Regions from separate parts of the Streptomyces sp. NPDC053673 genome, predicted to be linked through region 2. Evidence: predicted binding sites of a transcription regulator. Region 2 holds the regulator's gene; each other region holds the start of a gene.
What was found. The regulator HrcA, encoded in region 2, represses chaperone genes, less so after heat shock. The targets are predictions, from matches to a motif close to TTNGCACTCNGNNNNNCNGAGTGCNAA.
Positions count from the first base shown of each region.

Region 1: the regulator HrcA is predicted to act here: its motif matches at 7,522-7,548, upstream of groL (chaperonin GroEL).
Region 3: the regulator HrcA is predicted to act here: its motif matches at 4,487-4,513, upstream of groES (co-chaperone GroES).

Region 1 covers NZ_JBVJKN010000002.1:119,480-129,762, reverse strand. The annotation lists gene ACZ6ZQ_RS03785 (DUF397 domain-containing protein) at 1-241, shown strand, start outside; gene ACZ6ZQ_RS03780 (DUF4232 domain-containing protein) at 231-929, opposite strand; partial or broken gene ACZ6ZQ_RS03775 (hypothetical protein) at 1,317-1,691, shown strand; gene ACZ6ZQ_RS03770 (MFS transporter) at 1,691-3,136, opposite strand; gene ACZ6ZQ_RS03765 (TetR/AcrR family transcriptional regulator) at 3,133-3,717, opposite strand; gene ACZ6ZQ_RS03760 (alpha/beta hydrolase) at 3,805-5,310, opposite strand; gene groL (chaperonin GroEL) at 5,766-7,394, opposite strand; gene ACZ6ZQ_RS03750 (cold-shock protein) at 7,913-8,116, opposite strand; gene ACZ6ZQ_RS03745 (MoaD/ThiS family protein) at 8,554-8,829, opposite strand; gene thrC (threonine synthase) at 8,826-10,136, opposite strand; SAM riboswitch class I at 10,130-10,283, opposite strand, start outside.
Region 2 covers NZ_JBVJKN010000007.1:251,918-262,200, reverse strand. The annotation lists gene hemW (radical SAM family heme chaperone HemW) at 1-515, shown strand, start outside; gene ACZ6ZQ_RS13990 (DUF3097 domain-containing protein) at 739-1,548, opposite strand; gene ACZ6ZQ_RS13985 (MBL fold metallo-hydrolase) at 1,559-2,290, opposite strand; gene hrcA (heat-inducible transcriptional repressor HrcA) at 2,479-3,495, shown strand; gene dnaJ (molecular chaperone DnaJ) at 3,496-4,635, shown strand; gene ACZ6ZQ_RS13970 (nitronate monooxygenase) at 5,215-6,288, shown strand; gene ACZ6ZQ_RS13965 (16S rRNA (uracil(1498)-N(3))-methyltransferase) at 6,285-7,016, shown strand; gene ACZ6ZQ_RS13960 (hypothetical protein) at 6,987-7,376, opposite strand; gene ACZ6ZQ_RS13955 (hypothetical protein) at 7,452-7,958, shown strand; gene ACZ6ZQ_RS13950 (histidine triad nucleotide-binding protein) at 8,025-8,384, shown strand; gene ACZ6ZQ_RS13945 (ribonuclease Z) at 8,392-9,300, shown strand; gene ACZ6ZQ_RS13940 (adenosine deaminase) at 9,311-10,283, shown strand, end outside.
Region 3 covers NZ_JBVJKN010000010.1:229,954-240,236, reverse strand. The annotation lists partial or broken gene ACZ6ZQ_RS17730 (carbohydrate ABC transporter permease) at 25-225, shown strand; gene ACZ6ZQ_RS17725 (hydroxyacid dehydrogenase) at 304-1,344, shown strand; gene ACZ6ZQ_RS17720 (ester cyclase) at 1,441-2,133, shown strand; gene groL (chaperonin GroEL) at 2,315-3,943, opposite strand; gene groES (co-chaperone GroES) at 4,078-4,386, opposite strand; gene ACZ6ZQ_RS17705 (hypothetical protein) at 4,554-4,712, shown strand; gene ACZ6ZQ_RS17700 (polysaccharide deacetylase family protein) at 4,877-5,605, opposite strand; gene ACZ6ZQ_RS17695 (THUMP-like domain-containing protein) at 6,053-7,255, shown strand; gene ACZ6ZQ_RS17690 (hypothetical protein) at 7,282-7,932, opposite strand; gene ACZ6ZQ_RS17685 (RNA polymerase sigma factor) at 7,968-9,209, opposite strand; gene ACZ6ZQ_RS17680 (YciI family protein) at 9,362-9,718, opposite strand; gene ACZ6ZQ_RS17675 (hypothetical protein) at 9,822-10,088, opposite strand; gene tsaD (tRNA (adenosine(37)-N6)-threonylcarbamoyltransferase complex transferase subunit TsaD) at 10,085-10,283, opposite strand, start outside.

The sequences.
Region 1 (10,283 bases), on a different contig from region 2:
CACCTGGCACAAGTCCAGCTACAGCGGTGGCGACGGCGGCAACTGCCTTGAGGTCGCCACTTGGCGCAAGTCCACGTACAGCGGCCCCGACGGCGCCGACTGCCTCGAAGTCGACGACGCCCACCCCGGCATCGTCCCCGTCCGCGACTCCAAGAACCCCGGCGGCCCGAGGCTCGTGTTCCGGGCCGCCGCCTGGTCCGCCTTCGTCGCGGATCTCAAGGACGCGACGCCTACAGGCTGAGGGCGTCCTCCGCATTGTCGAGCCAGGCAGTCACGGAGTTCTTGTCGGGCGAGACGTAGAGGCCGGGAGTCGAGGCCGTGAGCGGCTTCTGCTCCAGGTCGGACTCGGTGTTCATGGTCATCGCGATGGAGTTGACGGTCTTGCCCTTGCCGTCGTTCGCCCCTCCCATGAGCCCGGCGTACGCCGTCTCGCCCGGCGCGAGCCTGAGCGCGTCCTCGATACCGGGGGCCTCGCCCCGCTCCGTAGCCTGCCCGTCCAGGTCGCCGAAGGTCACGACCGGGTGGCCCAGCACCCTGCACGGCTTGCCGCTCTTGTTGGTGATCTTGAGCAGGTAGCTGCTGGTCGTGGCATCCGCGAGGGTCGCGGTGAACTTCACGTCGAACGTGCTGCAGGGGAAAACGTTGTAGTCGGGGTCGGACGACGAACCGTCGCCCGCACCGCCACCGGACGAGCCCTTGCCCGGGGAGCCGGCGGGCGTCGCCGGCTTCGAGGGACTTGCAGGCTTCGAGGGGCTCACGGGCTTCGAGGGGCTCGCGGGCTTGGACGGGCTCACAGTGGGCGCTTCGGCCCCGCCGCCGGTCTGGTCGGTCGGGCCTTCCTTGGGCCCACAAGCCGTCAGGGCCAGTGCGGACACGGCGGCGAGAACGACGGCGGCTCTGCGAACGGTACGACGTGCCTGGGTGGTCATCTTGTCCCCCGAGTGAGAAGCGCGAGTGCGCTTGACTGAGCACAAGCGTCCCGCAGGACCTTCACAGAATGGTGACGGGGTCTTGCCGAATCCACCACGGAGAGCAGCTGACGCCGCACGGGCCGAGGCTTGAGCCTCGGGCCCCGAGCGCTCTTTTCAAGGAATGGGGTCAGGGCCTCAACCCACCCGCCCACCCTGACCAGTTGACTATGCGCGACGAACTTGCCACGCAGGGTGGCGACGCTCTAGCGTGTCCGGAAAACGAACAACCCCCGCCCGGTGCTGTAACACCTGCGGGGGTTTGACCACCAAGATCGTAAGGGCGATCCGATGGCTGACAGCCAGCTTAGTGCTACGTTCCTGCCCGCGCACGCGACCCCGCACCCGATGGCCAAACCTGGCTACGGGAAGCGCGCCGCGCCGGACCAACACCCCCGCACCGTCGCCGACTTCGCGCACCTCCCGCGCCGCGAGGCCGCCATCGCCGCGTTCATCGACCGGCTCTCGGACGGCGCGGACATCTCCGTAAAGACGCTGGCCAAGGTGCTCCCGTACGGGCAATGCGCCCTGCGCACCGCCCTCAATCGCATCCAGGCGGCAGGCCATCTGCGGCGCGGACGCGAGCACTTGGCCGGATCGGGCAGTGCGCGCTGGATCACCCGAACGTGGTGGTCCCGTACGGCACGCGACGACGCGTGGTGGGCGGCGTACCGGCGCGGCGACGTACCCGACGAAGGGCCGCCCCCCACCCGCTCCCGCGCTCAGGGCGTCGCCCTGAGCCCCGGCAGCCTGGTGGCCAGCAGCGCGCCGATGACCGCCACGGCCGCGAGGACCACCAGCGCAGTCCCCATCGCATCCGTGAACGCGCCGCCGGTGACGGCACTCGGCGCGGCGGGCGCTGCGGACGAGGCGGACGAGGCGGGTACGGCGAGGGTCGTCAGCGTCGTCGCGACGGCAATACCCAGCGTCGGGCCGAGGTTCATCGCGGTCTGCTGGAGTCCGCCGGTCACCCCCGCGGTGTCCACGGACGACTGGTGGACGATGGCGGCCGTCGCGGTGACCATCACCGTGCCGAATCCCGCGCCGAGCACGAGAAAGCACCCGCCGATCGCCAAGGAGGCCGACGCCTGGTCGAGCCGGGACATCAGCAGGACGCCGGCGGCGACGAGCACCATGCCCGCAACTGCCGTACGGCGGGGGCCCTGTCGGCGCGCCAGCACGGCGGCGACGGGCGCGCCGAGCACCATCATCACGGGCCCGGGGAGTGCGGTGAGGCTGCTGCGGAGCGGGTCCAGGGCCAGGACGTCCTGCAGGTAGTACGTGCCGAGGAACAGGGCTCCGAACATCGCGGCGGACGCGGCCACCAGGACGCCGAGCCCGGACGTGATGGTCGCCGACCGGGCCACGCTCGCGGGTACCAACGGGCTCGGGGCGCGTCGTTCGTGCAGGACGAAGGCGGTGCCGGTGGCGGCCACCGCGGCAAGTCCCAGCAAGGTCTGGGCCGTTGGGCCGGCTTCCGGCAGGCTGACGAGGGTGTGCACCAGGCACGCCAGCGCCACCGCGAGCAGGCAGGCACCGGGCAGGTCGAGTCGTACGGGCGCGGCGGAGACGTCCCGGGTTTCCGGGGTCTCCCGGGTCTCCCGGGCCTCCGGGATCCGTACGGCGAGGGCCGACAGGCCGGCCGCGAGCGCGGGGGCGACGCCGAGGAAGAAGACCGCGCGCCAGCCCAGGTGGGCGGCGAGCGCGCCGCCGATGAGCGGCCCCGCGGCGGCCGCCAGTCCGATGGCGCTGGTGCGCAGGGCGATGGGCATGCCGAGCTGGTCGCGCGGGTACGCGGCGCGCAGCATGCCGAGAGTGGCCGGTTGCAGCAGCGCGCCGAAGACGCCCTGGGCGACGCGCAGGCCGATGACCCAGCCGATGCCGGCCGCCAGGCCGATGGCCGCCGAGGTGGCGGCGAAGCCCAGGATCCCGATGGTGAAGACACGCTGATGGCCGTACCGGTCGCCGAGGCGTCCGGCGAAGACGAGCAGGCTTGCCACGGCGATCAGATACCCGGTGCTGGTCCACTGGACCTGGGCGAAGGAGGCGTCGAGGTCCCGCTGCATGACGGGCTGCACGATGGTCAGCGCGGTCCCGTCCAGAGCGACGATCACGGCCCCGGTGATGCTGCCGGCGAGGGTGAAGCGCTGTCGGCGCCTTGTGTTCATCGGGCTTCCGGCCCGAGGTGTGCGTCGAGCGCGGCGCGCAGCAGCGGTTCGACGTCGTCGGCTCCCGTCACGAGCGGGAGGCTTCCCCACCCCCACAGCTGGGCGATGCCGTGGAGGTTGGCCCACAGCGCGCCCGCGACGACCCGCGGCGGCACATCGGTCCGTGGCTCCGCCCGGCTCACGAGGTCCACGACGACGTCGAACAGCGGCAGACTCGTCTCCCGCAGGCCGAGATGGTTGCTCTCCAGCAGGTCGTGGCGGGCCATCAGCTCGAACATGCCGCGATTCGACAGCGCGAAGTCGAGGTAGCTCCGGCTCAGCGCCATGAGCTGGGCACGGGGGCTCGCGTGCCCGTCACCGATCGCCTCGGCGGCCCTGCGGGCGAGCTCGGCGAAGCCGCGTCGCGCGATGGCGGACAGCAGCTCCAGGTGAGTGGGGAAGTAGCGCCGGGGAGCGCCGTGCGAGACCCCTGCCCGGCGGGCGATCTCCCGCAGGGACAGGGCCTGAATGCCTTCCCTGGCCACGAGGTCGACGCCGACTTCCACCAGACGGGCTCGTAGGCCCGTGTCCTGATCATTCATAGACACTGTCTACCCGAGATGGGTAGACAGTGTCTACTCGCTTGCGTCGCGTCACACCGCGACGGGCCGGTTCGTGTGGTGCGGCGCCTACGGCCGGGCGCAGAACGTGTCACGGGCCGGGCGCTCGCCCGTGACGAGGAAGTCCGTCACGGCCCGGTCGCCGCAGGCGTTGCCGTTCGCGCGATAGGCGCCGTGGCCCACCGAGTCGACGGTGACCATGCGGGCCCGGTCACCGAAGGCCTCGCGCAACTTCAGCGCACCGGCGAGCGGCGTCGACGGGTCGCGCTCGTTCTGGATCATCAGGATGTTGGACGGGCCGTGCGGGGTGATGGTGGTCGGGCGCTCCCGCGGCCGGTCCTGCCAGAAGGCGCACGGCATGACGTTCACCGGCATCCCCGCGGTGAGCGGGTGGCTCTTCCGGCTCTTCGCCACATCCCGCCGGTACGCGGGGACCGAGGCCTGCCAGTCGACGTCGTTGCAGATGGTTGCGGCGGAGACGGCCGCGACGTTCTGCATGATCTCGTCGGGCAGCACCGGCGGAGCGGGCAGCGGGTCCCCGTCGCGGACGGCGGAGATCAGCCGGGCGAGGGCGGGGAAGCGGTCCTTGGAGTTGAGGCTGTCGAGCAGGGTCTGGCGCAGCACATTCCCGTTCAGCTGCTCGGGGTTGGCGCCGGGCCACGGCAGGGGCGAGCGGTCGAGGCGGGCGGCGAGCGCCAGGAACATCGGGCGGATGTCGTCGGGGTGCTCGGCGAGCCGGTCCGGGTTGCCGGGGTCGGCGGCCCAGGCGGCGAAGTCGGGGAACGCGTCCTCGACGCCGGTCGCGTAGTTGGCGAGCCAGGTCCGTGCGACCCGCTTCGGGTCCGGGTCGTCGTTGCTGTCCAGGACCCAGCGGTCGGTGCGGTGCGGGAACATCTGCGCGTACACGGCGCCCACGTACGTCCCGTACGAGGTGCCCCACGCCGAGATTCTCCGCTCGCCGAGGGCCTCGCGGATGCGGTCGATGTCCCGCGCCTCGTTGCGGGTGCTGATGCTGCGCAGCACCTCGCCGCCGTTCTGCGCACAGGCGTCGGCGAGACGGCGGCCGGACGCCACGTTCGCGTCGATACCGCCGTCGGCGGCGGGCCACGGGCGCAGGTTCTGCAGCGAGAGCTGGTCGTGGGTCAGGCCGCAGCTGACGGGTGTGCTGCGGCCGAGGCCGCGCGGGTCGAAGCCGACGATGTCGTAGGCGTCACGTACCGACTGGGGCAGTTTCCGCCCGGTCGTGGACGGGCCGTTGATGCTGGAGCCGCCGGGTCCGCCGGGGATGAGCAGGAGCGTGCCGCGCCGGGCTTCGGGCTTGTCGCTGCGGATGCGGGAGATGGCGAGGGAGATCTGCGGGCCGCGCGGGTTGTCGTGGTCGAGCGGGACGGCGAGGGTGGCGCATTCCTGGCGGGGGTCGAGGTCGGTGCCGGTGCACGTCTCCCAACGCACCGTGCTGTCGGGCGTCGTCGCCACGGCCATGGGTGCGGCGGTGGCGACGACTGCGGTGGCGAGGAGCGTGGTGTGGGCGAGGAGCTTGGTGGGTGTGGCGCGGACGGCTCGGTTGATTCGCATGCGAAGAGCCTCGCGGAACCCGGAGCCGGGCCCCATCCCGTCAACCGGCCTGTTGGAGGTGGGGGTTACCCCAGCACCGGTGCGCGACACGTCTGCGACGGCGTCGCAGACCGGGCGGTCACCGGTGAGCGACCATATACGACAGAGGCGGTCAGAATCAGACTCCCCGGGGTACAACCGGACGCACTGCGGTGAGATGTCCCGATACCCAGCCGCGGACACCACGCCCACCACCGCAACGGGACGACGGAAAGACCACGCGGTTCTCGCTGCCGCTGCAGGCGTGTGCGCAGCAATCGGTACGGATGGCCGTACGTTCCTAGGGCGTGGTCTGAGGAGAGGCTCCTAAGGCCTGGCCGGAGGAGAGGCTCGGGGCAAACGCCCGAGGGCGGCACCCCCCTGGGAGTGGGGGTGCCGCCCTCGGTCTTCAGGACGGTTGATCAACCAGAGGTCGATCAGAAGTCCATGTCACCGCCCGGCATGCCGCCCGGAGCGGCCGCGGCGGCCTTCTCCGGCTTGTCGGCGATGACGGCCTCGGTGGTGAGGAACAGCGCGGCGATGGAAGCAGCGTTCTGCAGCGCGGAGCGCGTCACCTTCGCCGGGTCGATGATGCCCTCGGCGATCAGGTCGACGTACTCGTTGGTCGCGGCGTTGAGGCCGTGACCGGTCGGCAGGTTGCGGACCTTCTCCGCCACGACGCCGCCCTCGAGACCGGCGTTGATCGCGATCTGCTTCAGCGGGGCCTCCAGGGCCAGCTTCACGATCGCGGCACCCGTGGCCTCGTCGCCCGTCAGGTCGAGCTCGAGCTTCTCGAAGACCGAGGAGGCCTGCAGCAGGGCCACGCCACCACCGGCGACGATGCCCTCCTCGACGGCCGCCTTCGCGTTGCGAACGGCGTCCTCGATGCGGTGCTTGCGCTCCTTGAGCTCGACCTCGGTCGCGGCGCCGGCCTTGATGACGGCCACGCCGCCGGCCAGCTTCGCGAGGCGCTCCTGGAGCTTCTCGCGGTCGTAGTCCGAGTCGCTGTTCTCGATCTCGGCACGGATCTGGTTGACCCGGCCGGCGACCTGGTCGCTGTCACCGGCACCGTCGACGATGGTGGTCTCGTCCTTGGTGATGACGACCTTGCGGGCGCGGCCCAGCAGGTCCAGGCCGGCGTTCTCCAGCTTGAGGCCGACCTCCTCGGAGATGACCGTGCCACCGGTGAGGATGGCGATGTCGCCGAGCATGGCCTTGCGGCGGTCACCGAAGCCCGGGGCCTTGACGGCAACGGACTTGAAGGTGCCACGGATCTTGTTGACGACCAGGGTCGACAGGGCCTCGCCCTCGACGTCCTCGGCGATGATCAGCAGCGGCTTGCCCGACTGCATGACCTTCTCCAGCAGCGGGAGCAGGTCCTTCACCGAGGAGATCTTGGAGTTGACGATCAGGATGTACGGGTCGTCCAGGGACGCCTCCATACGCTCCATGTCGGTGGCGAAGTACGCCGAGATGTAGCCCTTGTCGAAGCGCATACCCTCGGTGAGCTCCAGCTCCAGACCGAAGGTCTGGGACTCCTCGACGGTGATGACGCCTTCCTTGCCGACCTTGTCCATCGCCTCGGCGATGAGCTCACCGATCTGGGTGTCGGCGGCGGAGATGGAGGCGGTGGAGGCGATCTGCTCCTTCGTCTCCACGTCCTTGGCCTGCTCGAGCAGGGCGCCGGAGACGGCCTCGACGGCCTTCTCGATGCCGCGCTTCAGAGCCATGGGGTTGGCGCCGGCCGCCACGTTGCGCAGGCCCTCGCGGACGAGCGCCTGGGCGAGAACGGTCGCGGTGGTCGTACCGTCACCGGCGACGTCGTCCGTCTTCTTGGCGACTTCCTTGACCAGCTCGGCGCCGATCTTCTCGTACGGGTCCTCGAGCTCGATCTCCTTGGCGATGGAAACACCATCGTTGGTGATCGTGGGGGCGCCCCACTTCTTCTCGAGGACGACGTTCCGGCCCTTGGGGCCAAGGGTGACCTTGACGGCGTCGGCGAGCTGGTTCATCCCGCGCTCGAGACCGCGCCGTGCCTCCTCGTCGAACGCGATGATCTTGGCCATGTGAAGTGGTCCTCCCGGACTGGGGTGGATTTCTCCGGACCGCGCTCGGCGCCCGCGACGGACGGCCTGCATGCCTTGTGGTTCCTTGCCCCACCTGGCCTGCGGACCTCACCGACCCGGTCCATAGTTGTCACTCTCACTCGTAGAGTGCTAACGCCAATGATTAGCACTCGGGCCTGGAGAGTGCAAGCCGCTTCGAAGAAGCGTCCATGAGGGGTGGCGGTCGGGCGACGGGAGGGCGCAAGCCGCTTCGAAGAAGCGTCCATGAGGGGTGGCGGTCGGGCGACGGGAGGGCGCAAGCGGCTTCGAAGAAGCCTCGATGAGGGGTGGCGGTCGGGTGACGGGCGGGCGCAAGCGGCTTCGAAGCCTCGACGAGGGGCGGCGGTCGACCGTGGGCCTCCCCGCCGGAGGCAGGGGACGGGAGGGAGCCTCCTGTAATCAAAGCCCCCCGACACGCCGGAGGGCCCGTACCCACCGGGTACGGGCCCTCCGTCACGTTGCTGCAGTCGGTCGGCGCTTCAGCCGGCCAAACGGACCATGTCCGCCTGCGGCCCCTTCTGACCCTGCGAGATCTCGAACTCGACCCGCTGGCCCTCCTCCAGGGTGCGGTAACCGTCCATCTGGATCGCGCTGTAGTGGACGAAAACATCCGCACCACCGTCGACCGCGATGAAGCCGTACCCCTTCTCCGCGTTGAACCACTTGACGGTGCCCTGAGCCATGCCTAACTCCCCTATTACTGGCCCTTGCACAGGACCGCACTTCGCGGACCCGGGTCAGACCTCGCCCACTGACAGGTGTGAGCGTGCGCCGGAACGCGTCGACCGCGGCTGAATGTATCTGTCCAACTGCCGTGTGCAACAGGTCAATCGGACGAGAATTCTGGGCAGGGCCGAAAGGACGATCCCCATGAATTCACTGGTTTCCCGGGCAAGTCGGGCCCACCAAAGCACGCATAAGCCGCATCGAAGTCGAACACTTTGGCTGCTTCTTGTCGCGCTCGGGCGCATTCTCATATGCGTCTGGCACAAGCAGTGGAGGGGACTTCCCAACTCTACCGCGCTCAACCATGCAGAATTGCCCCCTCCGCTTAGCTTGCGGAGGGGGCAATTCTGTTAACACTGCGTGGCGATCACGGCTCCGGCACCGCGCCCGACGGTCAGCCTCCGGCGACGGCCGGGATGATCGAGACGCCCGCGCCGTCCGGCGTGGCCGTCTCCAGGCCCTGCTCGAAGCGGACGTCGTCGTCGTTGACGTACACGTTCACGAAACGGCGCAGCTTGCCCTGGTCGTCCAGGACCCGCGCCGCGATGCCCGCGTGGTTCTTCTCCAGGTCGGCGATGACCTCGGCGAGGGTCGCGCCCTCCGCCGGGACCTCGGCTTGGCCGCCGGTGTAGGTGCGGAGGATGGTGGGGATGCGGACGTTGACGCTCATGCGAGGCCAGCCTCTCGGAAAGAGTCCAGGTTGGGGCGGATGACAGCGGACATACCCGTCGTGGGGGCCACCGCGTCGAGAGTCTTCAGGCCGTCACCCGTGTTGACGACGACCGTGGTGAGGGACGGGTCGATGACGCCTGCCTCGATCAGCTTCTTCGCCACGCCGAGCGTCGTGCCGCCGGCGGTCTCCGTGAAGATGCCCTCCGTGCGGGCCAGCAGCTTGATCGCGTCCACGATCTGCTCGTCGGTGACGTCCTCGACGGCTCCTCCGGTGCGCCGGCAGATGTCCAGGACGTACGGGCCGTCGGCCGGGTTGCCGATCGCCAGGGACTTCGCGATGGTGTCGGGCTTCTGCGGCTTGACCACGTCATGGCCGGCCTTGAAGGCCACGGACACCGGGGAGCAGCCCTCGGCCTGGGCGCCGAAGATCTTGTAGGGCTTGTCCTCGACGAGGCCCAGCTTGATCAGCTCCTGCAGGCCCTTGTCGATCTTGGTGAGCTGGGAGCCGGAGGCGATGGGGATGACGATCTGGTCGGGGATCCGCCAGCCGAGCTGCTCGCAGATCTCGTACGCGAGCGTCTTCGACCCCTCGCCGTAGTACGGACGCAGATTGACGTTGACGAAGCCCCAGCCCTCGCCCGCCGGGTCGCCGATGAGTTCGGAGCAGAAGCGGTTGACGTCGTCGTAGTTGCCCTCGATACCGACGAGCTCGCCGCCGTAGACGGCCGCCATGATGACCTTGCCCTGCTCCAGGTCGTGCGGGATGAACACGCAGGAGCGGAAGCCGGCCCGGGCGGCGGCGGCGCCGACCGCGCCCGCCAGGTTGCCGGTGGAGGAGCAGGAGAGCGTGGTGAAACCGAAGGCGCGGGCGGCCTCCAGGGCCTGGGCGACGACCCGGTCCTTGAAGGAGTGCGTCGGGTTGCCGGAGTCGTCCTTGACGAAGAGCTTGCCGGTGTCGACACCCAGCTCACGGGCGAGGTTGTCGGCCTTGACGAGCTTGGTCCAGCCCGGGTTCAGGTTCGGCTTGCTCGCCACGTCGGCGGGGACGGGGAGCAGCGGCGCATAGCGCCAGATGTTCTCGGGACCGTTCTCGATCCGCTTGCGCAGGGCTTCCGGGTCGCCGCTCGGCAGGTCGTACGCGACTTCGAGCGGCCCGAAACAGATCTCGCAGGCGAAGATCGGGCCGAGCGCGAACCGCTCGCCGCATTCGCGGCAGGAGAGCCCGGAGGCGGGGCCGAGATCAACTGAGTCGGTGGTGGTGGCAACGGTCTGCACAGCCATGGAGGCGAGGCCCTTTCTCCTCATCTTCCTCGCGGCGCATCTCGCCACGAGACGGAATTGGCACCTTCCCTAGCCGGGGCCTCGCGCGAGTGTCGTATGACGTGCGACGAGAACCGGCTGGAGGGTTGCCGGGGCTTCAACGGGCCGTGTCCCTCTGCCCCTCTGGATGAG
Region 2 (10,283 bases):
TCCGGCGCGGTGAGGTGCCGATGACCGACGACGATGTGCACGCCGACCGGTATCTGATCGCGGAGGAAGTGCTGTCGGCGGCGGGGTTCGACTGGTACGAGGTGTCGAACTGGGCCACGTCCGAGGCGGGGCGCTGCCTGCACAACGAGCTGTACTGGCGCGGCGCGGACTGGTGGGGGGCGGGCCCGGGGGCGCACAGCCACGTGGGGGGTGTGCGGTGGTGGAACGTGAAGCATCCCGGCGCGTATGCGGCGGCGCTCGCGGAGGGGCGGTCGCCTGGTGCGGGGCGGGAGGTCCTGCCGGACGAGGACCGTCGGGTCGAGCGGGTGCTGCTGGAGCTGCGGCTCGTCGAGGGCTGCCCGCTGTCCCTCCTGAAGCCGGAGGGGCTCGCGGCGTCGCGCCGCGCCTTGGCGGACGGGCTGCTGGACGCGGGGGCGTACGAGGCCGGGCGGGCGGCGTTGACCCTGCGGGGCCGGCTGCTGGCGGACGCGGTGGTCCGGGACCTGGTGGACTGAGAGTTTCCCCACCCCGCCCCTTCCCGAACTGGGGCGCTGCCCCAAGACCCCGCGCCTCAAGCGCCGGCGGGGCTGGGTTTGGGGGTGCTGCCCCAGGCCCTGCGTCTCAAGTGCCGACCGGGGCGGGTTTTCGGGGCGCTGCCCAGGCCTCGCGCCTCAAGCGCCGCACCGGGGTGGGTTCTCGGGGTTCCGGCCCGGCTGGACTTCGGGTGGAGCCCCGGGGCTACTCCGGCGGCGCCGTCACGAAGTCGATCAGCTCTTCCACCCTTCCCAGCAGCGCCGGCTCGAGGTCCCGGTAGCTCGTCACCCGCGACAGGATGTGCTGCCACGCCGCACCCGTGTTCGGCGGCCAGCCCAGGGCGCGGCAGACGCCCGTCTTCCAGTCCTGGCCGCGCGGTACGGAGGGCCAGCCCGCGATTCCCAGCGACGAGGGCTTCACGGCTTCCCACACATCGATGTACGGATGGCCCACCACCAGCACATGCGGGTCCGTGACGGACCCCGCGATGCGGGACTCCTTGGAGCCGGGGACCAGATGGTCGACGAGGACGCCCAGACGGGCGTCCGCCGTCGGGGAGAAGTCCGCGACGATGGACGGGAGGTCGTCGACGCCCTCCAGGTACTCGACGACCACGCCCTCGATGCGCAGGTCGTCGCCCCACACCTTCTCGACCAGTTCGGCGTCGTGGCGGCCCTCCACGTAGATGCGGCCCGCGCGGGCGACCCGGGCCCGTGCGCCGGGGACGGCGACCGAGCCGGAGGCCGTACGGGTGAGCCGTACCGGAGCGCCGGAGGACGGCCGGACCAGCGTGACGACCTTCCCCTCCAGCAGGAATCCGCGCGGCTCCAGCGGGAACACCCGGTGCTTGCCGAAGCGGTCCTCCAGCGTCACCGTCCCCGCCTCGCAGCGGATCACCGCGCCGCAGAAGCCCGTCGTGACCTCCTCGACGACGAGATCGGGCTCGGCCGGCACCTCCGGCACGGGGGTGGACCGCTTCCACGGTGGGGTCAGGTCGGGGCTGTAACTGCGCATTCCGCAGACGCTACGACACCCCGAACCGCCGGGCCAGCTCATCCCGTTGAGCGCGTACGAAGGCGGCGTCCACCGCCGCCCCGTGACCCGGTACGTACACCGCGTCCTCTCCGGCCAGCGCGAGCAGCCGGTCCAGGGCCGCCGGCCAGCGGGAGGGGGTCGCGTCCGGCCCCGCCTGGGGGTCGCCCGACTCCTCGACCAGGTCGCCGCAGAAGACAATCGCCGGGTCAGCAGCCGCGCCGGGCACCAGTACGGCGAGGTCGTGGCCGGAGTGGCCCGGTCCGGCGTTCACCAGCAGGACCTGGCGGCCGCCGAGGTCCAGGGTCCACGGGTCGGAGACGGTGTGCTGCGGCCGCACCAGCACGTCCGTGGCCTGCGCCGCGTCGGCAGGCGTCACACCGTGGCGGATCGCGTCGTCGCGCAGCACGTCCCGCTCGCGGACGAGCAGCTCGTCGATGCCGACCGCGCCGTACACCTGGACCGCCGAGAACGCCGCCGTGCCGAAGACGTGGTCGAAATGGGGGTGGCTGAGCGCGATATGCGTCACACGGCGGCCGCCGAGAAGGGCCTCGGCCTGGGTGCGCAGCTCGGCGCCCTCACGGAGTGTGGAGCCCGTGTCGTACAGCAGGGCCGCGGTTTCTCCGACGACAAGACCGATGGTGGCGTCCCAGACAGGCATGCGTCGCCGGCCCACTCCGTCGCCGAGACGTTCCCATCCGAAGTCTTCCCAACTGACGTCCATACGGCGACGCTATCCCGGGCGACCAGCGACGTCTTGCCGGTCCGCGGGGCGGTAGCGTGTCCGATCGCCCTTGCTAGGTGCGTACCTCCCCGCCGTACACTGGCCCGGGGGAAGACTGGCACTCAGCCGCAGCGAGTGCCAGGCAGGACCGACCGACCGCCGAGGAACCACAGCTGGAGGTGTGCGCGATGCTCAGCGAACGCAGACTCGAAGTGCTGCGCGCCATCGTCCAGGACTATGTCGGGACGGAGGAGCCCGTCGGTTCCAAAGCCCTCACGGAGCGGCACCGGCTGGGTGTCTCGCCGGCCACCGTGCGCAACGACATGGCGGTGCTGGAGGAGGAAGGGTTCATCGCCCAGCCCCACACCAGCGCCGGACGGATTCCGACGGACAAGGGCTACCGCCTGTTCGTGGACAAGCTGGCGGGCGTCAAGCCGCTGTCGTCCCCCGAGCGGCGCGCGATCCAGAACTTCCTGGACGGGGCCGTCGACCTCGACGACGTCGTGGCGCGCACGGTTCGGCTGCTCGCGCAGCTGACCCGGCAGGTCGCGGTCGTCCAGTACCCGTCCCTCACCCGCTCGACCGTGCGGCATGTGGAGCTGCTGGCGCTGGCTCCGGCGCGTTTGATGCTGGTGCTGATCACCGACACCGGACGGGTCGAGCAGCGGCATGTGGACTGCCCGGCGCCGTTCGGCGAGACCTCGCTGGCGGATCTGCGGGCCCGGCTGAACAGCCGGGTGGTGGGCCGTCGCTTCACTGACGTCCCGCAGCTGGTGCAGGATCTTCCCGAGTCGTTCGAACTGGACGACCGGGGCACGGTCTCGACGGTGCTCTCGACCCTCCTCGAAACGCTCGTGGAGGAGACCGAGGAGCGGCTGATGATCGGCGGCACCGCCAATCTGACGCGCTTCGGCCATGACTTCCCGCTGACCATCCGGCCCGTCCTGGAGGCGCTGGAGGAGCAGGTCGTCCTGCTGAAGCTGCTCGGCGAGGCCAAGGACTCGGGCATGACCGTACGGATCGGGCACGAGAATGCCCATGAGGGCCTCAACTCCACGTCCGTGGTCGCGGTCGGCTACGGTTCGGGCGACGAGGCAGTCGCCAAACTCGGCGTGGTCGGACCGACCCGCATGGACTACCCCGGAACGATGGGAGCGGTACGCGCAGTGGCACGTTACGTCGGACAGATCCTGGCGGAGTCGTAAGTGGCCACCGACTACTACGCCGTGCTGGGCGTACGCCGCGACGCATCGCAGGACGAGATCAAGAAGGCCTTCCGGCGGCTGGCGCGTGAGCTCCACCCGGACGTGAATCCGGACCCGAAGACGCAAGAGCGCTTCAAGGAGATCAACGCCGCGTACGAGGTGCTCTCGGACCCGCAGAAGAAGCAGGTCTACGACCTCGGTGGCGACCCGCTCTCCGCCGCGGGCGGCGGGGGCGGGGCCGGCGGCTTCGGCGCGGGCGGCTTCGGTAACTTCTCGGACATCATGGACGCCTTCTTCGGAACGGCGTCCCAGCGCGGGCCGAGGTCGCGGACGCGGCGCGGTCAGGACGCGATGATCCGGCTGGAGGTCGAGCTCAGCGAGGCGGCTTTCGGGACGACGAAGGACATCCAGGTCGACACGGCTGTCGTGTGTACGACCTGCTCGGGCGAGGGAGCGGCTCCCGGTACCTCCGCCCAGACCTGTGACATGTGCCGCGGCCGCGGTGAGGTCTCCCAGGTCACCCGGTCCTTCCTCGGGCAGGTCATGACCTCCCGCCCCTGCCCGCAGTGTCAGGGCTTCGGGACCGTGGTCCCCACTCCGTGCCCCGAGTGTGCGGGCGACGGCCGGGTGCGGTCGCGTCGCACTCTCACGGTCAAGATCCCGGCCGGTGTCGACAACGGCACCCGGATCCAGCTGGCGGGCGAGGGCGAGGTCGGCCCCGGCGGCGGCCCGGCCGGCGACCTGTACGTCGAGATCCACGAGCTGCCGCACCCTGTCTTCCAGCGGCGCGGCGACGATCTGCACTGCACGGTGACGATCCCGATGACGGCGGGTGCGCTCGGCACGAAGGTGCCGCTGGAGACGCTCGACGGCATGGAGGAGGTCGACATCCGTCCGGGCACGCAGTCGGGGCAGTCGATCCCGCTGCACGGGCGCGGTGTGACGCATCTGCGGGGCGGCGGGCGTGGTGACCTCATCGTCCATGTCGAGGTGATGACGCCGACGAAGCTGGATCCGGAGCAGGAGCGGGTGCTGCGGGAGCTGGCGAAGCTGCGGGGCGAGGAGCGGCCGATGGGGCAGTTCCAGCCGGGGCAGCAGGGACTGTTCTCCCGCCTCAAGGACGCGTTCAACGGTAGGTGAGGGGGGAACCCCACTCACCTGGTCCCCCCCGGGGGCGGGAGTCACGGGAGCCTGATGGCCCCCGTTCCCCGGGGGAGGCGTGGGTGCTTCGCGTCGCGCGAGTCTTCGTTCCGGTCGGGTAGGCGCGGGTGCTTTGCGCCACGGCTTCTCGTCGCCCTGGCGGCGGAAGCTGTGGCTGACGGCTCCGGTTGCCCCGGGCAGGCGTGGGCGCTCCGCGCCATGGCTCCCCGTCCCCCCTTGGGCGGGGGTTACGGGGCCCTGACAGCTTCCGTTCCCCCGGCAGGCGCGGGCAGCTTCGCGTCATGGCTCCCCGTCCCCGGGCGGGAGTTACAGGGCCTTCACGGCCCCCGTTCCCCCGGCAGGCGTGGGCGCTTCGCGCCACGGCCCCCGTCCCCCGGGGCGGGAGTCACGGGGGGCCCGACGGCCCCCGTCCCTTGCCAGGCGCTGGGGCTTTGCGCCGGAAGCACTCGCCGTCCGAGGGCGAGGCCGCTTCGCGCCGCACCCCGTCCCGCCGGGGGCGGACGCGGGCCGTCCCGCGCCGGATTCGGCCGTGCCGTCGGGACGTGGCACCATGCGGGCATGTCCTCCGCGCTGACCGATCTCTGCCGTTACCCGATCGTGCAGGCCCCCATGGCGGGTGGCGCTTCCTGTCCTGAGCTCGCCGCTGCCGTGTCCGAGGCCGGCGGGTTCGGGTTCCTGGCCGCCGGGTACAAGACGGCGGACGGCATGTACCAGGAGATCAAACAGGTGCGTGGGCTCACCGGCCGTCCCTTCGGCGTCAATCTCTTCATGCCCCAGCCGCATTACGCCGACCCGGCCGCCGTCGAGGTGTACCGGCACCAGCTCGCCGGGGAGGTGAGCTGGTACGACACGCCGCTCGGCGACCCCGAGGCCGGACGGGACGACGGGTACGAGGCCAAGCTGGCGATCCTGCGCGACGACCCCGTACCCCTTGTGTCCTTCACCTTCGGCTGCCCCACCCGGCAGACCCTGGACGCCCTCAAGCGCGCCGGGACGCTCACCGTCGTGACCGTCACCACGCCCGAGGAAGCACAGGCCGCGCAGAACGTGGGCGCCGACGCCATCTGTGTGCAGGGCATCGAGGCGGGCGGCCACCAGGGCACGCACCGCGACGACCCTGCCACCGACTGCGGCGGGATCGGGCTGCTGGCACTGATCGCGCTGATCAGGGAGACCGTACCGCTCCCGATCGTCGCGGCCGGTGGACTGATGCGCGGCAGCCAGATCGCCGCCGCGCTGGCCGCGGGCGCCGACGCGGCCCAGCTCGGCACCGCGTTTCTCGTCTGCCCCGAGTCCGGTGCGAACGCGGTGCACAAGCAGGCCATGACCAATCCGCTGTTCACCCGCACCGAACTCACCCGGGCCTTCTCCGGACGCCCGGCCCGCGGCCTGGTCAACCGGTTCATGAGCGAGCACGGACGGTACGCGCCCGCCGCGTACCCCGAGGTGCACCACCTCACCTCCGGTCTGCGCAAGGCCGCGGCCAAGGCGGGCGACCCACAGGGCATGGCCCTCTGGGCCGGTCAGGGCCATCGGATGGCCCGCGACCTTCCCGCCGGGCGCCTCGTCGAGGTGCTCGCTGCCGAACTGGGCGCCGCGAGCGCCGCTCTCGCCCTGCGGAGTCCCTCATGACCGCCCCGGTGTTCCTCGTCGACCGCGTCACCTCCGGCACCGTCACCCTCGACGGTCCCGAGGGACGGCACGCCGTCTCGGTGCGCAGGCTCCGCGTCGGCGAGGAGATCGTGCTGACGGACGGCGCGGGCAACGGCGCCTACGGCACCGTCGCCGCCGTCGAGGGCAAGGACCGTCTCGATGTCACCGTCACCGAAGTGCGCACGGAGAGCGAGCCCTCGCCCCGGATCACCGTCGTCCAGGCGCTTCCCAAGGGCGACCGCGGCGAACTCGCCGTCGAGACCATGACGGAGACCGGGGTCGACGCGATCGTGCCGTGGGCCGCCGCCCGCTGCATCACGCAGTGGAAGGGCGACCGCGGCGCCAAGTCCCTCGCCAAGTGGCGTGCCACGGCGCGCGAGGCGGGCAAGCAGTCGCGCCGGCTGCGCTTCCCGGCGGTCGCGGACGCCGCGACGACGAAGCAGGTTGTGCGACTTCTCGCCGAAGCGGACTTCGCCGCCGTCCTGCACGAGGAGGGCGCCGAGCCGCTCGCCACCGCCCAGCTGCCGTCGTCCGGCGAGATCGTGCTGGTCGTCGGTCCCGAAGGGGGCGTCTCCCCCGAGGAGTTGGCCGCCTTCGCGGAGGCGGGCGCGAAGCCGTACCGGCTCGGGCGGAGTGTTCTGCGCACCTCCACGGCCGGGACGGCGGCCGCGGCGCTGCTACTGGGCCGTACCGGCCGCTGGTCCTGACCCGGCCGTACGTCCCACCAGCGCGTCGAACAGCGGCCAGCCGTCGATCTCCGCGATGCCGTGCGCGACCGGCAGCAGCCCGCGCGCTGCGGCCTCGTCGAGGAACCGGCGTACGACACCGGGCTCGTGAAGGTTCAGGCAGGTGTCGTGGCCGGTGGTGCCGAGCAGGCCGGACGACCAGTACGCGCCGGCCACGATGCGTCCCTTGCCGTCACGGAACACGAACCGCAGCTGGGCGTGCGGGGCTTCGGCGCGGCGCACGGTCAGGATCTCGCGGCATTCCGGGTGCAGATGCCCGACCGACCAGAGCCAGACCTCCGGGCCCACCGTCAGCCGTCGGGGTGTGCGGTCGCGTCTCATCCCCCCACCGTACGCGGCGCGTTGTGACCGCAACTGGTCTACCGCGACCGCGGCGCCGGTGGGACGCTGCCGGGCATGGGCGCGTACACACGTGTACTGGCAGCGATCGGTCTGGCCGGCGCGGCGGCCCTCGGCGCCGTGGCGTGCGAACCCGGCACGGGCGGCGGGCTCAGCGCGACGGCGGTGTCCTTCACGACGGACGCCGCAGGCACCCGCGCGCTGGAGCGCGCCGGTGTCCGGGTGCGCTGGCTCAGCTGTACGACCACGCTCAGCACCGGTCACACGGCCTCCCCTTCGGCACCGGCCGTCGCCACCGTCGCATGCGAGGGCGAACGCGAAACCGGTGCGCAAGGGCCCGGCCGGAAGATCACGATCAACGGCAAGGTCACCCAGGAGATCGACGGGCGCTGCGTACGCGGCGACCTGAAGGCCGAGGCCGGCGGCCGTACGGTCTTCCACCTCGGTGTCCTCGGCGACTGCAGCGCCCCGACACCCACGCGGGTCCCCGGCGGCGACGGCCCGCCCCGCCCCACGGTCACCGTGACGGTGACCGTCACCGAAACCCGTACCCCGGGCAAGTAGCCCGGCGCCCCGGCACCGATAGCATGCAGATCCATTGATCGTCGGAGTCATGAAGGGGCCCGGACCATGGCGGGAGAACCGCAAGCCGACTGCCTGTTCTGCAAGATCGTCGCGGGGGAGGTCCCGGCCACCGTCGTACGCGAGACCGAGACGACCGTCGCCTTCCGCGACATCAATCCGCAGGCGCCGACGCATGTGCTTGTCATCCCCAAGTCGCACTACCCGGACGCCGCCACGCTCGCCGCGGCCGAGCCCACCGTCGTCGCCGACATACTGCGCGAGGCGGCCGAGGTCGCGGCCGGGGACAAGGTGGACGCCACCGGCTTCCGTGTCGTCTTCAACACCGGCAGCGGCGCGGGACAGACCGTCTTCCACGCGCACCTCCACGTCCTCGGCGGCCGCGGCTTCAACTGGCCGCCCGGATAGTCACCGCATGTCCGTACGAGAACTGGTCGTGCTCGGCACCGCCAGCCAGGTCCCGACCCGGCACCGCAACCACAACGGCTATCTGCTGCGCTGGGACGGCGAAGGCATCCTCTTCGACCCGGGCGAGGGCACCCAGCGGCAGATGCTGCGGGCCGGCGTCGCCGCGCACGACATCAACCGCATCTGTGTCACGCACTTCCACGGCGACCACTCCCTCGGCCTCGCCGGGGTGATCCAGCGCATCAACCTCGACCAGGTGCCGCACCCGGTGACCGCGCACTACCCGGCGAGCGGGCAGCGCTTCTTCGACCGGCTCCGCTACGCGACCGCCTACCGGGAGTGCGTACAGCTCACCGAGGCGCCGGTCGCCACCGGCGGCGTGCTCGCCGAGACCTCCTCGTACACCCTGGAGGCGCGCCGGCTCTCGCATCCCGTGGAGTCGTTCGGCTACCGGCTGACTGAACCCGACGGCCGCCGCATGCTGCCCGAGCGGCTCGCCGCGCACGGCATCAAGGGCCCCGACGTGGGCCGCATCCAGCGCGAGGGCGCACTCGGCGGCGTCACCCTGGAAGAGGTGAGCGAGGTGCGGCGCGGCCAGCGTTTCGCGTTCGTCATGGACACCAGGCTGTGCGAGGGCGCGTACGAGCTGGCCGAGGGCTGCGACATGCTCGTCATCGAGTCGACGTTCCTCGACGAGGACCATCTGCTGGCCACCGACCACGGCCACCTCACCGCCGGTCAGGCGGCTCGCGTGGCGCGCGATGCGGGCGTACGGCACCTCGTCCTGACACACTTCTCACAGCGCTACAGCGAGCCCGAGGAGTTCGAGCGGCAGGCCCGGGCAGCCGGCTTCGACGGCGAACTCTCCGTGGCCCAGGACCTCGTCCGGGTCCCCGTACCCAAACGCGAACTCTGAGCGAGCACCGATGTCACTCCCCAAGGCCGAACTGCACCTGCACATCGAGGGCACCCTCGAACCCGAACTCGCCTTCGAACTGGCCGAGCGCAACGGCGTCCGGCTGCCGTACGCCGGCACCGAAGACCTCCGCAAGGCGTACCTCTTCAGTGATCTGCAGTCCTTCCTCGACCTGTACTACGGGCTGATGGCGGTCCTGCACACCGCGAACGACTTCACCGACCTCGCCGACGCGTACCTCGCGCGCGCGGCGGCACAGGGCGTACGGCACGCCGAGATCTTCTTCGACCCGCAGGCGCACACCGGCCGCGGCATCCCGATCGGCACGGTCGTCGAAGGGCTCGCGCACGCGCTGGACCGGGGCGAGGAGCGGCACGGCGTCTCCACGCAGCTGATCATGTGTTTCCTGCGCGACGAGTCCGCCGAGTCGGCCATGGAGACGCTCGACGCGGCGAAGCCGTACCTCCACCACATCAGCGCGGTCGGCCTGGACTCGGCCGAGGTCGGGCATCCGCCCGCCAAGTTCCGCGAGGTGTACGCGGCCGCCGAGTCCCTCGGACTGCGCAAGGTCGCCCACGCCGGCGAGGAGGGCCCGCCCGCGTACATCCGGGAGGCCCTGGACGTTCTCGGGGTCGAACGCATCGACCACGGCCTGCGCGCGATGGAGGATCCGGAACTGGTCGAACGCCTCGTCCGTGACCGGGTACCCCTCACCGTGTGCCCGCTGTCGAACGTCCGCCTGCGCGCCGTCGACACCCTGGAGGACCACCCGCTGCGCTCGATGATGGACGCCGGGCTGCTCGTGACCGTCAACTCCGACGACCCCGCGTACTTCGGCGGCTACGTCGGCGACACGTTCCACGCGGTACGGGAGGCGCTGGGCCTGAGCCAGGACCAGCTGCGCGAGCTGGCCCGCAACTCCTTCCGGGCCGCGTTCCTCGACCATGACGAGACCCGCCGGGAGCGGTACCTGGCGGACGTCG
Region 3 (10,283 bases), on a different contig from region 2:
GCGCTGTTCCTGCCGCACGCCGTGCCGGCAGTGATGCTCTCCGGCCCCGAGCTCTTCCCGCTGAGCCTCGGCCTGTACACCTGAAACACCAACACGCACAGCGAGCCGAAGTTCTACCCCCTCGTCGTCACCGGCTCCCTGCTCGCCGTCGTCCCCCTCATCGTCGCGTTCGTCTCCCTGCAGCGTCACCGGAAGGCGGGCCTGACCGCCGGCAGCGTCAAGTGACCGCAGACGCGCGGACGTGACTCGCCGAGCAGCCCGCCCGTTGACCTCAAGTGACCAACGAGGAGTCCGACTTCCACCATGCACCACGCCACTGACAATTCCACGGGCAGTGGGCCGTCCCTGCTGCTCGCGATGGGTCCCGGCATCGCCGACCGCCTGCTCACCGATGCCCATCGCGCCCGCCTCGCCGCACTGGCGCACACCGACCCCCACCTCGTCGCCCATGACCTGACCACGCCCTCCCCCGCCGTCGCGGCCGCACTCGCCGAGGCCGAACTGCTGCTGACCTGCTGGGGAGCGACCCCGCTCGACGAGCGCGTCCTGGACGCCGCCCCGCGCCTGCGTGCCGTCGTGCACGCCGCGGGCTCCGTCAAGCACCACATCACCCAGGCCTGCTGGGACCGCGGCATCGCCGTCACCTCCGCCGCCGCGGCCAACGCGCTGCCCGTCGCCGAGTACACGCTCGCCGCGATCCTCTTCGCCAACAAGCGGGTCCTGCACAGCCGCCGCCGCTACCGCGAGCTGCGCGCCCAGCACGACTGGCGCCACGAGCTCGACGGAGCCGGCAACTTCGGCCGTACGGTCGGCGTCGTCGGCGCGTCCCGGATCGGCCGCCGTGTCATCGAGCTGCTCCGCCCGTTCGATCTGCGGGTCCTGCTGTACGACCCGTACGCGGACGCCGCCGAGGCGGCACTGCTCGGGGCCGAGGCGGTGCCGCTGGACGTGCTCTGCTCGCGCAGCGACATCGTCACCGTCCACGCCCCCGAGGTCCCGGCCACCCGCCGGATGATCGGCGCCCGCCAGCTGGCGCTGATGCCGGACGGAGCGACCCTGATCAACACCGCGCGCGGCTCGCTGGTGGACACGGACGCCCTGCTCCCGGAGCTTGTCTCCGGTCGCCTCGACGCCGTACTGGATGTCACCGAGCCCGAGGTGCCGCCCGCGAACTCCCCGCTGTACGAGCTGCCGAACGTCCTGCTGACCCCGCATGTCGCGGGCTCGCTCGGCCGTGAGCTGCACCGGATGGCCGATCTGGCGCTGGACGAGGTGGAGCGGTACGCGCTGGGCCGGCCCTTTGCCGGCCAGGTCGTTCCGGCGGCGTTGAACCGGTCTGCCTAGACGGACAATTACCCCGTTCTCAGCAAGCAGACAATTAGCTCATTCTCACTAAAATAGGTGTATCCGGCCCAGCGACCCACCCGCCCGGGAGACGCCATGACATTCGTACAATTGATCGATTGCAAGACGGATCGTGTCGACGAGCTCAACCGGCTCATGGACACCTGGGTCGAACAGACCAAGGGCAAGCGCACCGCCACCCACAATCTCGTCGCCACGGACCGCTCCGACGCGACGCACGTCATAGAGATCGTCGAGTTCCCCTCGTACGAGGATGCGATGAGGAACTCGAACCTGCCCGAGACGGACCGGATCTTCCAGGAGATGGTGGCTCTCTGCGACGGCTTGCCGACCTTCACCGACCTGGACGTCATCCGCGACGAGCAGCTGAACAAGGACACCTGCGGCAAGTTCTTCACCGACGCGCTCGCCGGTGACCCCGCGGCCCTCGACAGGCTGCTCACCAGGGACTACCGCGACCACGACCCGTCCAACGCGCAGGACCTGATCGGTCTCGATGCACTCCGCCGCGAGATCGGGATGTGGCGGGACGGCTTCGACTTCACCTTCACCATCGAGGACCAGATCGCCGAGGGCGACCGGGTGTGCACGCGCTGGACCTGGAACGGCACGCACAAGGGCGAGTTCCTGGGGATACCGGCCACCGGCAAGCAGGTGTCCATGACCGGTACGACGACCCACCTGCTCCGCGAGGGCATGATCTGCGAGGGCTGGTGGCAGTACGACCGGCTCGGGCTGATGGGACAGATCGGCGCACTGGACATGTAGCAGCATCGGACCTGGGGGCGGCGCCGGCGAGGCAGCGGCGCCGGACATGCAGCCGCGGCGGACACCTGGCCACGGCACATCAGCGGCACATCAGCGGCGGCACATCACGGAGAAGGCCCCCGTTCCCTCTCCGGGAACGGGGGCCTTCTCAAGCCCTGAACGGGTCAGTGGGCTCGGTGACTCAGTGGGAGTGACCGTGGCCGTGGCCGTGGCCCGCCTCCGCCAGCTCCTCTTCCTTCTTCTCCACCACGAGGGTCTCGGTGGTGAGCAGCAGGGAGGCGATCGACGCGGCGTTCTCCAGCGCGGAGCGCGTGACCTTGACCGGGTCGATGACGCCGGCCTTCACCAGGTCGCCGTACTCGCCGGTCGCGGCGTTGAAGCCGTTGCCCTTCTCCAGCTCCGCCACCTTGGCGGTGATGACGTAGCCCTCGAGGCCGGCGTTCTCTGCGATCCAGCGCAGCGGCTCGACGGCGGCGCGGCGGACGACCGCGACACCGGTGGCCTCGTCGCCCTCCTTGCCGAGGTTGCCCTCCAGCACCTTCACGGCGTGGACGAGCGCGGAGCCACCACCGGAGACGATGCCCTCCTCGACCGCGGCGCGGGTCGCGGAGATGGCGTCCTCCAGACGGTGCTTCTTCTCCTTCAGCTCCACCTCGGTGGCGGCGCCGACCTTGATCACGCACACGCCGCCGGCCAGCTTCGCGAGGCGCTCCTGGAGCTTCTCGCGGTCCCAGTCGGAGTCCGTGGTCTCGATCTCGGCCTTGATCTGGTTGACGCGGCCGAGGACATCCTCGGAGTTGCCGCCGCCGTCGACGATCGTCGTGTCGTCCTTGGTGACGGTGACGCGGCGGGCGGTGCCCAGCACGTCCAGACCGGCCTGGTCGAGCTTGAGGCCGACCTCCTCGGCGATGACGGTGGCACCGGTGAGGGTGGCCATGTCCTGCAGCATCGCCTTGCGGCGGTCACCGAAGCCGGGGGCCTTGACCGCGACCGCGTTGAAGGTGCCGCGGATCTTGTTGACGACGAGGGTGGAGAGCGCCTCGCCCTCGACGTCCTCGGCGATGATCAGCAGCGGCTTGGAGCCACCCGCCTGGATGACCTTCTCCAGCAGCGGCAGCAGGTCCTGGATCGAGGAGATCTTGCCCTGGTTGATCAGGATGTACGGGTCGTCGAGGACGGCCTCCATACGCTCCTGGTCGGACACCATGTACGGGGAGAGGTAGCCCTTGTCGAAGGCCATGCCCTCGGTGAACTCCAGCTCCAGACCGAAGGTGTTGGACTCCTCGACGGTGATGACACCGTCCTTGCCGACCTTGTCCATCGCCTCGGCGATGAGCTCGCCGACCTGCTGGTCCTGGGCGGACAGCGCGGCGACGGCGGCGATGTCGGACTTCTCCTCGATCGGACGCGCGGTGGCGATCAGCTCGTCGGAGACGGCCTTTACCGCGGCGTCGATGCCCTTCTTCAGGGCGGCCGGGGAGGCACCGGCGGCGACGTTGCGCAGACCCTCGCGGACCAGGGCCTGGGCGAGCACGGTGGCGGTGGTGGTGCCGTCACCAGCGATGTCGTTGGTCTTGGTCGCCACCTCCTTCACCAGCTGGGCGCCGAGGTTCTCGTACGGGTCCTCGATCTCGACCTCACGGGCGATCGTGACACCGTCGTTGGTGATGGTGGGGGCACCGAACTTCTTGTCGATCACGACGTTGCGGCCCTTGGGGCCGATCGTCACCTTGACCGTGTCGGCAAGCTTGTTGACGCCGCGCTCGAGGGCGCGACGGGCGTCCTCGTCGAACTTCAGGATCTTCGCCATGGAGCTTCTCAAGTCCTCTCAAAACGAACCACGCCCCGGGCCACCCGGCTTCTTACGACGCGGGGGCCAGGGGCGCGGCTCAAGCAAAACTGCCTGGTACGGAGTCTTCCGGGGGCGAACCCCGGAGGTCCGACCTACTTCTCGACGATCGCGAGCACGTCGCGGGCCGAGAGGACGAGGTACTCCTCGCCGTTGTACTTCACCTCGGTGCCGCCGTACTTGCTGTAGAGCACGACATCGCCGGTCTTGACGTCGAGCGGCAGGCGCTCGCCGTTCTCGAAGCGGCCCGGGCCCACGGCCAGGACGACGCCCTCCTGGGGCTTCTCCTTGGCGGTGTCCGGGATGACCAGGCCAGAGGCCGTGGTCTGCTCGGCGTCGAGCGGCTGGACCACAATGCGGTCCTCGAGCGGCTTGATGGCAACCTTGGAGCTGGTGGTCGTCACGATCCGACCTCCCCCTTCGGAGATCTCACGGGGTTTGACTGTCTGAGGTGGCGACCAGGTGGATCCGTCGTCGCGGGTGCCGGACCTGCCCGTCGCTGTGTTGGCACTCTCCGGTGGGGAGTGCCAGAGCCGAGACTATGACTGCGATTAGCACTCGGTCAAGCGGAGTGCCAATTCACTGCGCGGCGCGCCCGTGGGACCACGGCGGACGGTTCGATCTGGAGCTCGATCTCGAACTCAACTTCGATCTTGATCTGGAGCTCGAACTCGAACTCGATCTCGAACTCGATACGGACAACGCGCGGATGCGCCGCCGCGTTCCGTGACGACCCTACGGACATGCCCCTCGATCCGGGCCCGCCACGCCCGCCGCGCGGCTCAATACCGTGGTCCGCCGTTGTCACGGCCGCGACGGCGACCGACCCGGGTGCACGAGAGACGCCCGGGACACCGGCCGCCACCAGGACGGCCGGTGGCCGGTGCGCGCACCTCACACGTAGTCCTCCAGCCGCGCCACCGCGTATCCCTTCGCGGTGACGACCTTCATGACGTTGCGGACCAAGTCGGCCATGGATCCGTTCCAGACATCCTTGCCGCGGAAGTGCGTGAGGATGATGTCGCCGGGATGGAGGTCCCGGTCCCATTCCCGCCACTCCATGTGATCCGGGAACGCCTCCGCCGCCCATAGCGGCACGGCCTTGATCCCGCACTTCTTCGCCGCCCGCAGGGTGTCCTCGTTGTAGTTGCCGTACGGCGGGCGGAACAGCCGGGGCCGCTTTCCGTACCGCTCTTCGAGGATCGCCTGCTGCCCGCAGATCTCCTTCTTCTGCTTCGCGTACGAGAGCCCCGGCAGGTAGCGGTGGTTGAGGGTGTGGTTGTGCAGGGCGACGCCGCTGTCCTGCATCTTCTCGAAGTAGCCATAGTTGTCACGTACGACGTAGTCGGTGAGGAACGCGCTGTAGGGGATCTTCAGCTCGCTCATCATCTCCAGCAGCTCGGGGTCCTTCTCCGCACCGTCGTCGATCGTCAGGAAGACGACCTTCCGCTTGGTCGGCACGGTCGTGAAGACGGGCGGCAGTCCGTCGTGGTCGTCGACCTCGAATCCGTTGCGTGTGGTGATCCTCGGCTTCTTGGCGGGCGGCGGAGGGGCGGCCAGCGGTGTCTCCTTCAGTCCCCAGCGCTTGGCTGCCGCGGCGCGGGCCGCCTGTGCCTTCTTCATACGTCGCGCGTACGCGGAGAGCGCTGCGGCAGGGCCCCCTTGCGGACCCGCCTGCGGAATCGCGGGCCGGTTCTGCTTCCGGGCCTGCTTCCGGGCCTGCTGCGGGGCCCGCTTCCCCTCCTGATCCTGCTTCCGGGGCCGATCCTGATCGTGCTTCCGTTCCTGACCCTGCCCCTGGTCCTGCTGCCGGTCGTGAGCGGCGGGCCCGGCGGCGGGCCGCGACGTCCCGCCGCCTTCACCACCGTCCGAGGGCTCCGCGGCACAGCCCGAGCCGAGCGCGACGAGGAGCGACATCGAGAGCGCCGCGTGAGCCCGCCATCTTCTTTGCATTTTTCCTTTTTGTCTTACTTGCTGCATGGCGCCGCATCCTCTCAGCGCCGCTCCCCCGCAAGGCCCCGACACCGCCGCCCTGCGCGCAGCGTCCCCCGGCTGGCCGACAATGGCCAGGTGACCGACGACTGCTTCCCGCTCCTCTCGCCGCTGCTCAGCGACGAGGGTCAGGCCCTGCTCGCCGCGCTGCGCGACCACGCCCCCGGAGAGGAGCTGGCCCTCGCCACCCGGCTGCGCCGCGAGCACCCTGCCGAGCTGGTCTCCGCGGCGCTCACGCAGGCGCGGCTACGGCAGCGTGCGGCGGCGAAGTTCGGCGCGGAGGACGCGTACCGGATGTACTTCACGCCGCACGGGATCGAGCAGGCCACGCGCAGGTCCGTCGCCGAGTACCGCGCCCGGCGGTTCCGGGACATCGGCCCGGTCGACGTCACGGATCTGTGCTGCGGCATCGGCGGCGACGCGATCGCCCTCGCCCGTGCGGGCTTCGTCGTGCAGGCCGTCGACCGGGACCCGGTGACCGCCGAGACCGCCCTGGTCAATGTCCACACGGTGATGGAGGGCACGCCGCTGATGACGGTCACCTGCGCGGACGTCATGGACTACGACCTCAGTGGCACCGAGTCGCTCTTCATCGATCCGGCGCGGCGCGGCGGCCGGGGCCGGATCTTCGACCCGGAGGCGTACTCGCCGCCGCTGTCCTGGGCGGTCGACGCGGTACGGCAGGTCGGCACCGGCGCCATCAAGATCGCGCCCGGCATCCCGCACGAGCTGGTCCCCCACGACTTCGAGGTGGAGTGGATCTCGGACGGCGGCGATGTGAAGGAAGCCGTGCTCTGGCACGACGAGGGCCGCACCGAGGTCATCGTCCCCGGCACCCGCCGCGCCACCCTCCTTCCCTCCGGCGCGACCCTGACCGGCCGCGGCCTGCCCAACCCGCAGGTCCGCAAGGTCGGCCGCTTCCTGTACGAGCCCGACGGCGCCGTCATCCGCGCGCATCTCGTCGCCGAGGTCGCCGAGGACCTCGACGGCGGCCTGATCGACGAGACGATCGCGTACATCACGGCGGACGAGCTGCGGCCGACCCCGTATGCGACCGCGTACGAGATCACCGACGAACTCCCCTTCAACCTGAAGAAGCTGAAGGCCCTGCTGCGCGAGCGCGAGGTCGGCACCCTGACGGTGAAGAAGCGCGGCTCGGCCGTGGAACCGGAGGAGCTGCGCCGCAAGGTGAAGCCGAGCGGGCCCAACGCGGCGACGGTCTTCCTCACCCGCGTCGCCGGGGCCCCGACCATGCTGATCGGCGCTCCCGCAGCGGTCTGAGACCCGCTCGGCGGTCTGACACCGGCTCAGCGGTGCACGCCGCCGGGCGTGTGCGCCGGGCGGACCGCCGAGGTGAGGCGGACCGCCCAGCGGTAGTGGGCCACCGCCTTGGTGATGCCGATCAGACCCATCACCCAGAGGATGAGGCCCACACCCATGAAGTACGCGACCTGGCCGTACGTCCAGCTGCCGGGGCGCGCGGACGCCGGGGCCGCGAACGAGATCCACAGCCCGACCGCGCCGAGCAGGAACGACACCAGAAACCACAGCAGACTCAGGCCCGGTACGCGGTGGCGGGAATCACGCGCCGGGTCGAGGTCCAGCGCGGCCCATTCGCCCAGCAGTTGACGGATCCTGAGATCACGGCGGACACCGAAGCCGACGACGAACCCGAGCGGCACCACGACGGCGAGCCCGAGCACACCGAAGATCACCAGGAAGACGAGGGCCAGGGGATCGAACCTGTTCAGGCCGACCAGCCCCGCGCCCACGATCCCCCAGCCGAGCTGAAGCGCCGCCACCAGCAGCAGAAAGACCAGCAGTTGGGGCACCCCCAGCAGCCGGCCGGTGAGCCGGTCCAGCACCATCGCCCGGTCGGCGAGCAGCGCCTCGCGGTCGCGCCAGGCGCGTATGTCCTCGGGAGGCGGAGGCGGCGGGAGGGGGTTGCGACGGGACATGCGTACGAGGCTATCGCCCTGCCGGCACGTGATGATCACGCGTCCGCCTGCGCGGCCCTCGCGAGCAGCAGCTCCTTCTCCCGGGCGTTGCGGGTGAGCGACGCGGCCCGCTCGAACTCCGCGCGGGCCTCGGAGGTTCGGCCGAGGCGGGCCAGCAGGTCACCGCGCACGCTCGGGAGCAAGTGGTAGTCCTTCAGAGCGGGTTCGGCCGCGAGCAGATCCACGATGGCCAGGCCGGCCGCCGGGCCGTCGGCCATCGAGACGGCGACCGCGCGGTTCAACTCGACGACAGGGGACGGTGCGACGGCTGCGAGCCGGGCGTACAGGGCGGCGATCGTCGTCCAGTCGGTGTCCTCGTACGTCACCGCCCGGGCATGGCACGCGGCGATGGCGGCCTGCAGTGCGTACGGCCCGGGGGCGTCGCCCACCGCGTTGGCGCGGCCGAGGGCGGCGAAGCCGCGGCGGATCAGGAGCTGGTGCCAGCGGCGGCGGTTCTGGTCGGCGAGCAGGACGGGCTCGCCGTCGGGGCCGGTGCGGGCGGCCGTGCGGGACGCCTGGAGCTCCAGGAGCGCGGCCAGGCCGTGGACTTCGGGCTCCTTCGGCATGAGGCCGGTGAGGACGCGGGCGAGACGCAGGGCGTCCTCGCAGAGGCCCGGACGCAGCCAGTCGTCGCCCGCGGTGGCCGAGTAGCCCTCGTTGAAGATCAGGTAGATGACTTCGAGCACCGAGGAGAGCCGGGCGGCGCGCTCCTCGCCGTACGGGACCTCGAAGGGCACGCTCGCCTTCGCCAGCGTCCGTTTCGCGCGGACGATGCGCTGGGCGACGGTGGGCTCCGCCACAAGACAGGCCCGGGCGATCTCCTCGGTCGTGAGGCCGCCGAGCAGGCGCAGGGTGAGCGCGATGCGCGCCTCGGCGGAGAGCACCGGGTGGCAGGCGGTGAAGACGAGACGCAGCAGGTCGTCGTCGATGTCTTCGGGGCCGGAGACGAGATCGGCGGGGTCGGGTTCGTACGCCGCTGCCGCCGCCTCCAGGTCGCGGCCCATCTCGGTGAGCTTGCGGGCGTACGTCTCCCGGCGGCGTACGAGATCGATGGCGCGGTGCTTGGCGGTGGCCATGAGCCAGGCGCCCGGGTTGTCCGGGACGCCCGACTCCGGCCACTGCTCCAGCGCGGCGACCAGAGCGTCCTGGGCGAGTTCCTCGGCGATGCCGACGTCCCGGACGATCCGGGTCACGGCGGCGATGATCCGCGCGGACTCGATCCGGAACACGGTTTCAATGGTCCCGTCGGTCCCGTCGACCGTGCCGGTCCCGTCGGTCCTGTCGTTGCGGACGTCCCCGTCGGTCCCGTCGGTCCCGTCCGCGTTGCGTGCGCTCACGGACACCCATCAGAGCACCCGCACGGCGCGGCGGCAATCAGCCGCCCGGCCGCTCAGCCCTCGGCGATCTCGCGGACCTCGGCCGTGATGGTCCAGTACTCCTCGTGGACCTGCAGGAAGCGCTTGGTCCACTCCAGGGCTTCGGCCTTGTCCTTGGCCTGCACGATGGCGTAGCCGCCGATGACTTCCTTGCTCTCGGTGAACGGCCCGTCGGTGTAGCTCAGCTTCCCGCCGGACCAGGTGACCCGGGTGCCCTCCGAGGTCGGGGTGAGCCCGGCGGTGTCCAGCATGACCCCGGCCTTCGTGACCTCCTCGAGCAGGGCGCCCATGCGCTCCATGAGCTCGGGGCTGGGGCCCTCGGCGGGCGCGTTCTGCTCGTCGATGCGGATCAGCGTCATGAAACGCGGCATGGTGACTCCTCGGGTAGGGCGGCGGGGCTGCTGTTCCCCGCCTCTCACCCTGTACGTCGAACGGGACGGGGCCCGATCGACACGGCCGCGGAAATCTTTTCACTCAGGACACGAAGTCGATGGACTCGAAGCGCCAGCGGTGCACCGGGCGGGTGATCAGGTCCGCGGCCGGCTCCGGGAGTTCGGGCAGCCCGGCGTCGCTGTCCGGCACTTCCCACCAGGTCAGCACCAGGACCCGCTCCCCGGGCGCCCGGAACGTCTCCCGTCGCAGGGGCGCCGCGTCGAGGGCCTGCGCCCGCGCCCACTCCAGCAGCTCGGCGCCCCGCCCCTCGGCCGCCCGCGCCTCCCACATCAGCGTGACGACGCTCATGAGTAGAGGTTGTCCTTGCTGATCTCGTGCACATGGTCGTGATCGTGGTGGTGGCTGCCCGGGACATGCGGGTCGGTCACCGGCAGGGAGGAGTCCGCGGACAGCTCCCAGTCCGAGGCCGGCCGGTTCCTGGCGACCATCTCCGCGCCGAGCGCGGCGACCATCGCGCCGTTGTCCGTGCACAGCTTCGGCCGC